DNA from 2 places in the Aeromonas veronii genome. Region 1 is predicted to be linked to the other one. Evidence: predicted binding sites of a transcription regulator. Region 1 holds the regulator's gene; the other holds the start of a gene.

Region 1 (4,424 bases):
AGCCACCACTCAGCGCGATGAGCGCCGGTAAAAAGGGCAGCAACAGCAGCAGGAGCGCGGCACCGAGGCCGACCGCCAACCCCAGCGCCCGCGCCAGGGTATCCAGCTGCCCCTCGGCACTGCCCGCCCCCTGAGCCTGGGCAGTCAAGCCCGTGGTGGACATGCGCAGGAAGCCCAGCAGCCAGAACAGCAGGTTGATGAGAGTGGCACCGACCGAGACGCCACCGAGGAACCAGGCCTGGCCGAGATGACCGATCACCCAGGTGTCCACCAGCCCCAGCAGCGGGGTGGTGACATTGGAGAACACCATGGGCAGCGCCAGGGCAAAGACGGCGCGATGACGCCCGGGGTCACGAAGCCAGGGCGGGATCAGCATGCACAATCTCCGGCGGCAGACATCACTCGCCGGCCAGTCGCACGATCCGGGTGAAATCGGACACCATGGTCGCCATCGACACATGGGGCACCTGGCCCTCCTGTGCCTGGGGGCGGAACACGGCCACCAGCTTGCCTGCCGGGCTTATCAGCACGATGGAGGCGGAGTGGTCGATCAGGTAGTCCTTGCTGTCGTGCTCCACGATGGAATAGACGAGGCCCAGGTTGCGCACGAAGGGGAACAGATGATCGTGCTGCGCCGTCACCGCCTTGAACTCGGGCTGGAAGAAATCGACATACCCCTTGAGGCGGGCGCTGTCGTCCCGCTTGGGATCCGCCGAGACGAAGACCACCTGACTGCGCGGTGCTATCTGCTTCAGTTCCGGATAGACGGCGCGCAGATCCGCCAGGGTAGTCGGGCAGATGTCCGGGCAATAGGTGTAGCCGAGAAACAGGAAGGTCCAGTGGCCATGCAGATTGGCCTCGGTGAAGGGTTCCCCATCCTCATCCACCAGGGTGAAGGGATTGATGTCCCGCCCCGCCGGATAGTAATTGGCCTGCTCCGGCTGGAGGGGCCGACTCCAGTAATAAATGACCATGATGCTGACGACCAGCAGCATGAACATCAGGGGATAACGGGGTTTCACCATATAAAATTTGCCTTGCCAGGGAGTTCAGCCAGGGGATCGGACCAAATCGAGAGTCATTGTAACCTGCCAAACCCTGTCGCTGGCTACCCCAAGGTCTGAATAGGGGGTAGGACCCCATCCCGCTGGCGCGGTCACCAGGCCGTCCATCTCCACACTTTGCCTCGGGCTTGCCAGAAAAACAGAAGCCCCACACAAGGTGGGGCCTGGAGCAAACGGGCGGTGATCACTCAGGGGCGCCACCGCTGCCGAACCTGGGGACGCCTGATGACGGCATGCAACGGGACGACAGGAGCTGTCCAGGGGGCATCCGGCAAGCCGATGTCGTGATGGCGACGAAACAGGCGCACCAGGCGGACTATCTTGTCTTTGGGGCACCCCAGCCAGATGGTCCAGCCACTCCCCTTGTGATACACCCAGAGCGCGTAGAACCACGTCATCCGGCTGCCCTTGATGAAGCGGGTGATGGAAGATGCGGGGGCCGTCTCCGGACCCGGATCCCATGGTGAGCTTGAAGCCATACCTGTCCTCCTTGCGCAACAGGCTACGTCGAGCCGCCCCCTTGCCAGCGGCAAGCTGATGCAGGACCACGTACTGACGCTGTGGGTCGCTTCGAGACATGGACACTGACCACATCCGAGCGACTCTCCCTTCTATCCCGTGCCGCCCCAGCAGCATCGGCGTTGCATCCCTGCGGCCTTATCCCGGCCAGCTCAGGCAATCCTTCGGGGGATGGCGACCCCCTGGTCCGCCAGCGCGAGACGGACATACCCAAGGATATATCTGAAATGCCGACCCGGTGGTGGCAGCGTGGTGTGAGGGCAACAAAAATGGCAAAGGGGGCGACAGAAGCGGGGGAGACAGAAACGACGCGGCCTCCCGCAGGAGGCCGTCTGATGGCTGCCGAGATTACATCCAGTCGGCGTTGCGGATGACACCGACCGCCAGCCCCTCGATGGTGAGGTGCTGGCTGGCGAGATCCACCGAGATGGGGGAGAGCTCTTCGTTCTCCGGCAGCAGCCACACCTGGCTGCCCTTGCGCTGGAAGCGCTTGACGGTGACATCCTCATCGAGGCGGGCTACCACCACCTGGCCGTTGCGCACGTCCTGGGTCTTGTGCACCGCCAGCAGATCCCCGTCCATGATGCCGATGTTCTTCATGCTCATGCCCTGTACCCGCAGCAGGAAGTCTGCCCGTGGGTGGAACAGGGCCGGATCCACCTGATAGTGGCTCTCGATGTGCTCCTGGGCCAGGATGGGTTCGCCGGCGGCCACCTTGCCGATGAGGGGCAGGCCACTCTCTTCCGGCGCCTCTTCCTCTTCGAGCAGCAGGCGGATGCCGCGAGAGGTGCCGGGCATGATCTCGATGACCCCTTTCTTGGCCAGGGCCTTCAGATGTTCCTCGGCCGCATTGGCCGACTTGAAACCAAGCTTCTGGGCAATCTCGGCACGAGTCGGCGGCATGCCGGTCTCGTTCATGTTCGCCTTGATAAGCTCCAGCACTTCAGCCTGGCGGGGAGTAAGGGGTTTCATAACATGGGCACCTGTCTTTTTATACAGCACACTGGCAGTATATACAGTGCTGGGGCCAAGGCAAGGCGTAGCTGATATTTGTCCCCTCTTCGTCGCACTTATTGCGGCAAATGACCCATTCTTGATCCTGTGCGCCACTCATCCTACCTCTCGGCGACAAGCCTGCGGTGATTTGTTATGCTCACGCCGCATTTTTTTGGAGAGCAGACACCCATGTCCATCGGACAGAACATTTCCAGAGCCATTCTGCAATGGCCGGTCAGCGGCTTGGTCAATCACAAGAGCCTGCCGGAAAACCCCATTTCGGAACTGGACCTGGACCCGGCCAGACCCATTGTCTATGCCCTGAAAACCAGCTCGATCACCGACCTCTTGACCCTGCAGCAGTGCTGCGAGGATCTCGGTCTGCCCGGTCCCTTCACCCCGCTGGAACTGAACGGTCAGCTGCTGCCGCGCTATGTCTGTCTGGATCGCCCGCCTCCCCTGTTTGGCAAGCGCACCAAGCCGCTGCCCTTCTTGCAAGAATTTCACCAGCTGCTGGATCTGCACAAGCAGGATCCGGCGCTGGATATCCAGGTCGTTCCCGTCACTCTGTTCTGGGGCCGCGGCCCGGGCCGGGAAGGGGAAGAGGCCTCCGGCTGGAATATCATCAGCAGCCTGGCACCGAACCGCCTCAAGAAGGCGCTGATCGTGATCCTCAAGGGCCGCGAGAACCTGGTGCGCTTCTCTCCGCCCCTCTCCCTGCGCTACATGGCGGACAAACACGGCACCGACGAGGCCATCGCCCACAAGCTGGCGCGGGTGGCGCGTACCCACTTCAGCCGCCAGCAGCTCGCCGCCACCGGTCCCAAGCTGCCGAACCGCAACCTGCTGTTCAAGCAGTTGCTGGACTCCAGCGTGATCCAGCAGGCGATCGAGGAGGAAGCCGAGCGTGAGGGCATCAGCCTGGAAAAGGCGCAGAAACGCGCCCATGGCTACATGGACGAGATCGCCTCCGACTTCTCCTACCGGCTGATCCGCCTCGGCGAGAGCTTCCTCGGCTGGCTCTGGAACAAGCTCTACCGCGGCCTCTCGGTTAACGGCGCCGAGCGAGTACGCCAGCTGGCCCAGGAGGGACACGAGATCGTCTACGTCCCCTGCCACCGCAGCCACATGGACTACCTGCTGCTCTCCTACGTCATCTACCACCAGGGCATGGTGCCGCCCCACATCGCGGCGGGCATCAATCTGAACTTCTGGCCGGCAGGCCCCATCTTCCGTCACGGCGGCGCCTTCTTCATCCGTCGCACCTTCAAGGGCAACCCCCTCTACAGCACCGTATTCCGTGAATACCTGAACCTGCTGTTCGCCAAGGGCTACTCGGTGGAGTTCTTCACCGAAGGGGGGCGCTCGCGCACCGGTCGCCTGCTGCCCCCCAAGACCGGCATGCTGGCCATGACCCTGCAGGCCATGATGCGCGGGCTGGACAGGCCGGTGACCCTGGTCCCCGTCTATCTGGGCTACGAGCACGTGATGGAGGTGAACACCTATCACAACGAGCTCAAGGGCAGCCGCAAGGAAAAGGAGAGCTTCCTGCAGGTGCTCGGCATCCTGCGCAAACTGCGCAACTACGGCCGCGGTTTCGTCAACTTCGGCGAACCGCTGACCCTCAACAGCTATCTCGGTGAGCATGTACCGAACTGGAAGGAGAGCATCGGCAAGGAAGAGCGCCCGGAATGGATGGCCCCCACCGTCAACCAGCTGGCCGAGCTCCTGATGACCCGCATCAACGACGCCGCCGCCGTCAACGGCCTGACCCTGAGCGCCCTGGCCCTGCTGGCCGCCGAACGCCACGCCCTGACCCGGGACGAGCTGCAGGCCCAGATCAAC
Region 2 (4,424 bases), 670 kb from region 1:
ACTTGGTCATGTCCCGGTAGACAGTGTTGTTGGTCATCACATAGACAGACTCCATGATCGCCAGGATGAAGGCCATCCCCAGCGTCAAGGGTACAAACAGGAAGTGATAAAGGGCCGTCGCAGCAAATTGGAACCGCGATAGGTCTACCACATGCTCAGCAATCATGATGTTTCCTCACCGATTATTGGCACGGCTATTTTAAGTTTTAAGGACAAAGCTTCCATTGGAAGGCCCCGAATGATCGGCCATACCAAGAACGATGACCGGATTCGACTGCAACCACATTAACAACAAGGCAATATACAAGAACAAAAAAAGCTAATGTTTAACATCTGGTAAACAATAACAGCGATTCTATTCCCGCCTATAATGACCGCTGTTTTATATCACCTTTATTTGATTGAAATCAATGTAAAACCATCACCTATACATGCCTTTTCAAGGCAACTTATCGGTGCGAAACCCTTAATTATGGGAGCTGCATCACAAAAAGATGAAGTTCGTAAATCTTTGATTTAAATCAATTTTAATACATCAGGAAATAGTTTCAATTCTGTTAAATAAATAATAAAACCACTATGGTGAAGCTTGTATTCTCCATACTGAATAGGTGATCTCGATTGCAATTTAAAACCAGTAAAAACACATGTTTATGCTTATTTTACCGCTCGCACATTTGATTAGTTAATCTAATCCTAATGTGGCAAATTTTCTTGTTTGTCCGGCTTGTCGAGTGCTCCTACAATGCGCCTCGCAGTGAGGGCATACCTCTGGATACAGGCCGGTCATACTGGGTTCCCGGTACGTATTCGATGAACATTTCGAACCTGTTTGTTGGGATTAATGATGAAAAAGTTTGTTGCCAAGACCATTCGTTACTACAAGCTTTCGTTCGTTCAGCTCTATCAAATGAACCGACTCTGAGGCCTCGCGACGGCTCCTCAGTGTTTTCCTGACCGGTCTGCAGACGCTCTCACTGTCTGTGAACATCCATCCTGAATTGTCTTTGCCCACCGCATCTGCCGTGGGCTTTTTTTTTGGCCTCGGGAATTTTGTCAGAATAGTAAAAAACCGCCCCTGGAGGCGGTTTTTCGTTCAATCAGATATTTCTATGCTTCCGGCGGCCGCTGCAGGCCGAAGTGAGCATACGCTCTTGCCGTCGCCAGCCTCCCCCTTGGGGTCCGCTGCAGATACCCCTGCTGAATGAGATAGGGTTCCAGCACATCCTCGATGGTGTCCTTCTCTTCCCCGATGGCGGCCGCCAGGTTGTCGAGGCCCACCGGCCCTCCCATAAACTTGTCGATGACGGCCAACAATAGCTTGCGGTCCATGAAGTCGAAACCTTCGTTATCCACGTCCAGCATGTCCATGGCGCGGGCCGCAATGGGTCCATCAATCCGGCCATCGGATTTCACCTGGGCGAAATCCCGCACCCGTCTTAACAAACGGTTAGCAATACGCGGGGTGCCGCGGGAGCGTCTCGCCACCTCCAGCGCCCCGTCGTCCGACATCTCCAGTCCGAGGCAGCGGGCGCTGCGGGCGACGATGTCGGTGAGATCCTTGACGTTGTAGAACTCGAGACGCTGCACGATGCCGAAACGATCCCGCAGCGGGCTGGTCAGGGAACCGGCCCGGGTGGTGGCGCCGATCAGGGTGAAGGGGGGGAGATCCAGCTTGATGGAACGGGCGGCAGGCCCCTCCCCGATCATGATATCGAGCTGATAATCCTCCATGGCCGGATAGAGCACTTCCTCCACCACGGGGCTGAGACGGTGGATCTCGTCGATGAAGAGCACGTCGTGGGGCTCGAGGTTGGTGAGCAGGGCCGCCAGATCGCCAGCCTTCTCCAGCACCGGGCCCGAGGTGGTCTTGATGTTGACCTCCATCTCGTTGGCCACGATGTTCGCGAGGGTGGTCTTGCCAAGGCCGGGGGGGCCGAAGATCAGCAGGTGATCCAGGGCTTCTCCCCGCTGGCGGGCTGCCTCGATGAAGATCTCCATCTGGCCGCAGACGTGATCCTGACCGGTATAATCCGCCAGCTTCTTGGGACGGATGGCCCGGTCGATGACCGCATCCTCGCGGGATTCCCCCGCCGATATCAGACGATCCGCTTCAATCATGTGCTACCTCACCTGGCTGTACCGCCATGGCCACAGGCTCTGCCTTAGACATTGCCATCCCTACACCAGACTGCGCAGGGATTCACGGATGATCGCCTCGACCGACATGCCATCGGCCGCCACCTTGGCAACGATCTGGCTCGCCTGCTGGGGCTTGTAGCCGAGAGCCACCAGGGCGCTGGCGGCCTCTTCGCTGGCATCCGGCGCCCGCAGAACACTCTCTTTCTCGGGCAGGCTGATGGCGGCGGGAGAGAAGAGATCGTGGCTGACCCAGCCCTTGAGGCGATCCTTCATCTCCACCACCAGACGCTCGGCGGTCTTCTTGCCCACCCCCGGCAACTTGACCAGGGAGCTTACCTCTTCACGCTCGACGCTCATCACGAACTGGGTGGCGGTCATGCCGGAAAGAATGGCTAGCGCCAGCTTGGGGCCGACCCCGTTGGTCTTGATCAGCTCGCGAAACAGCGCCCGCTCCTGCTTGTGGTTGAAGCCATAGAGCAGCTGGGCGTCTTCCCGCACCACGAAGTGGGTGTGAATGACCGCTTCCTTGCCAAGATCCGGCAGATCATAGAAGCAGCTCATGGGCATGTGCACCTCATAGCCCACACCGCCAACTTCCAGCAACACCTCGGGGGGCTGCTTCTCGATGATGACGCCTCTCAAGCGACCGATCATGTTCTCTTCCTCGCCACGCAGACACTGTATGAATTGGGCCATAGCATAAAGAATAACTGGATAAGTATCCAGCATAGGCCTGTGGTGAAGCACCGATCCCATCGCTGGGCAAAGCGCCTGCCAACCGGCCTCCCTCCGTGCCCGACATGCCCCTTCCCCATTCCTCGGCGCACTGAATTTAGCCCTTGGGCCGCGCGCCTCGGCCTGTTAAAATTCCGCACTTGAAATTTTCCAGGGCTCCGGGCCCGAACTAGCTAAGGTCTACCGCGATGCGTACCAGCCAATATCTGCTCTCCACTCTCAAGGAAACTCCCTCCGATGCGGAAGTCGTCAGCCATCAGCTGATGCTGCGCGCCGGCATGATCCGCAAACTGGCCTCCGGCATGTACGCCTGGCTGCCATCCGGCCTGCGGGTCCTGAAGAAGATCGAGAACATCGTTCGCGAGGAGATGAACAGAGCGGGTGCCATCGAGGTCTCCATGCCGGTGGTCCAACCCGCCGAGCTGTGGCAGGAGTCCGGCCGCTGGGATGACTACGGCCCCGAGCTGTGCCGCCTGACCGACCGTCACAACCGTCCCTTCGTGCTGGGCCCGACCCACGAAGAGGTGATCACCGCCCTGATCCGCTACGAGGTGAACAGCTACAAGCAGCTGCCGCTCAACCTCTACCAGATCCAGACCAAGTTCCGCGACGAAGTGCGTCCCCGTTTCGGCGTGATGCGCGGCCGGGAATTCCTGATGAAGGATGCCTACTCCTTCCACATCAGCAAGGAATCCCTGATCGACACCTACGAGAAGATGCACGCTGCCTACTGCGCCGCTTTCACCCGCATGGGTCTGAACTTCCGTCCGGTACAGGCCGATACCGGCTCCATCGGTGGCACCGGCTCCCACGAATTCCAGGTGCTGGCCGAGAGCGGTGAAGACCTGATCGCCTTCTCCGATACCTCAGACTACGCCGCCAACATCGAGATGGCCGAAGCCCTGGCCCCGGCCGGTGAGCGTGCCGCTGCCACCGCAGCCCTGACCAAGGTCGCCACCCCGGGCGTGCACACCATCATTGATGTTGCCGCCTTCCTGAATGTGGCTCCGGCCACCATCGCCAAGACCCTGCTGGTACTGGGTGAAGCGGACGAGCACGGCAAGCAGGCGGTCATCGCCCTGGTGCTGCGCGGCGATCACGAACTGAACGAGATCAAGGCCGAGAAGCTGCCGGGTGTCGCCAACCCGCTGACCTTTGCCAATGATGAGCAAATCAAGGCTGCCGCCGGTTGTGATGCCGGCTCCATCGGCCCGGTCGGCTTCGCCGGTCGCATCATCGCCGATCGCAGCGCCGCCCACCTGGCGGACTTCGTCTGCGGTGCCAACGACACCGGCTTCCACCTGACCGGCGCCAACTGGGATCGCGACATCGCCTCTTACGAAGTCGCCGACCTGCGCAACGTGGTGGAAGGCGACCCCAGCCCCTGCGGCCAGGGCAAGCTGCTGCTCAAGCGCGGCATCGAAGTGGGTCACATCTTCCAGCTCGGTACCAAGTACTCCGAAGCCATGAAGGCCAGCGTGCTGAACGAGGGCGGCAAGTCCGTCACCATGGAAATGGGTTGCTACGGCATCGGGGTCTCCCGCCTG

Evidence for each region. The regulator LexA, encoded in region 1, represses DNA repair genes until DNA is damaged. The targets are predictions, from matches to a motif close to ANCTGTNTNNNNANACAGNT.
Region 2: the regulator LexA is predicted to act here: its motif matches at 2,851-2,870, upstream of ruvA (Holliday junction branch migration protein RuvA).

The regions. Positions count from the first base shown of each region.
Region 1 covers NZ_CP157875.1:4,487,997-4,492,420, forward strand. The annotation lists gene dinF (MATE family efflux transporter DinF) at 1-376, opposite strand, end outside; gene ABNP46_RS20750 (SCO family protein) at 399-1,025, opposite strand; gene ABNP46_RS20755 (hypothetical protein) at 1,253-1,543, opposite strand; gene lexA (transcriptional repressor LexA) at 1,932-2,555, opposite strand; gene plsB (glycerol-3-phosphate 1-O-acyltransferase PlsB) at 2,769-4,424, shown strand, end outside.
Region 2 covers NZ_CP157875.1:3,819,035-3,823,458, forward strand. The annotation lists gene cydA (cytochrome ubiquinol oxidase subunit I) at 1-166, opposite strand, end outside; gene ruvB (Holliday junction branch migration DNA helicase RuvB) at 1,111-2,121, opposite strand; gene ruvA (Holliday junction branch migration protein RuvA) at 2,182-2,796, opposite strand; gene ABNP46_RS17600 (proline--tRNA ligase) at 3,066-4,424, shown strand, end outside.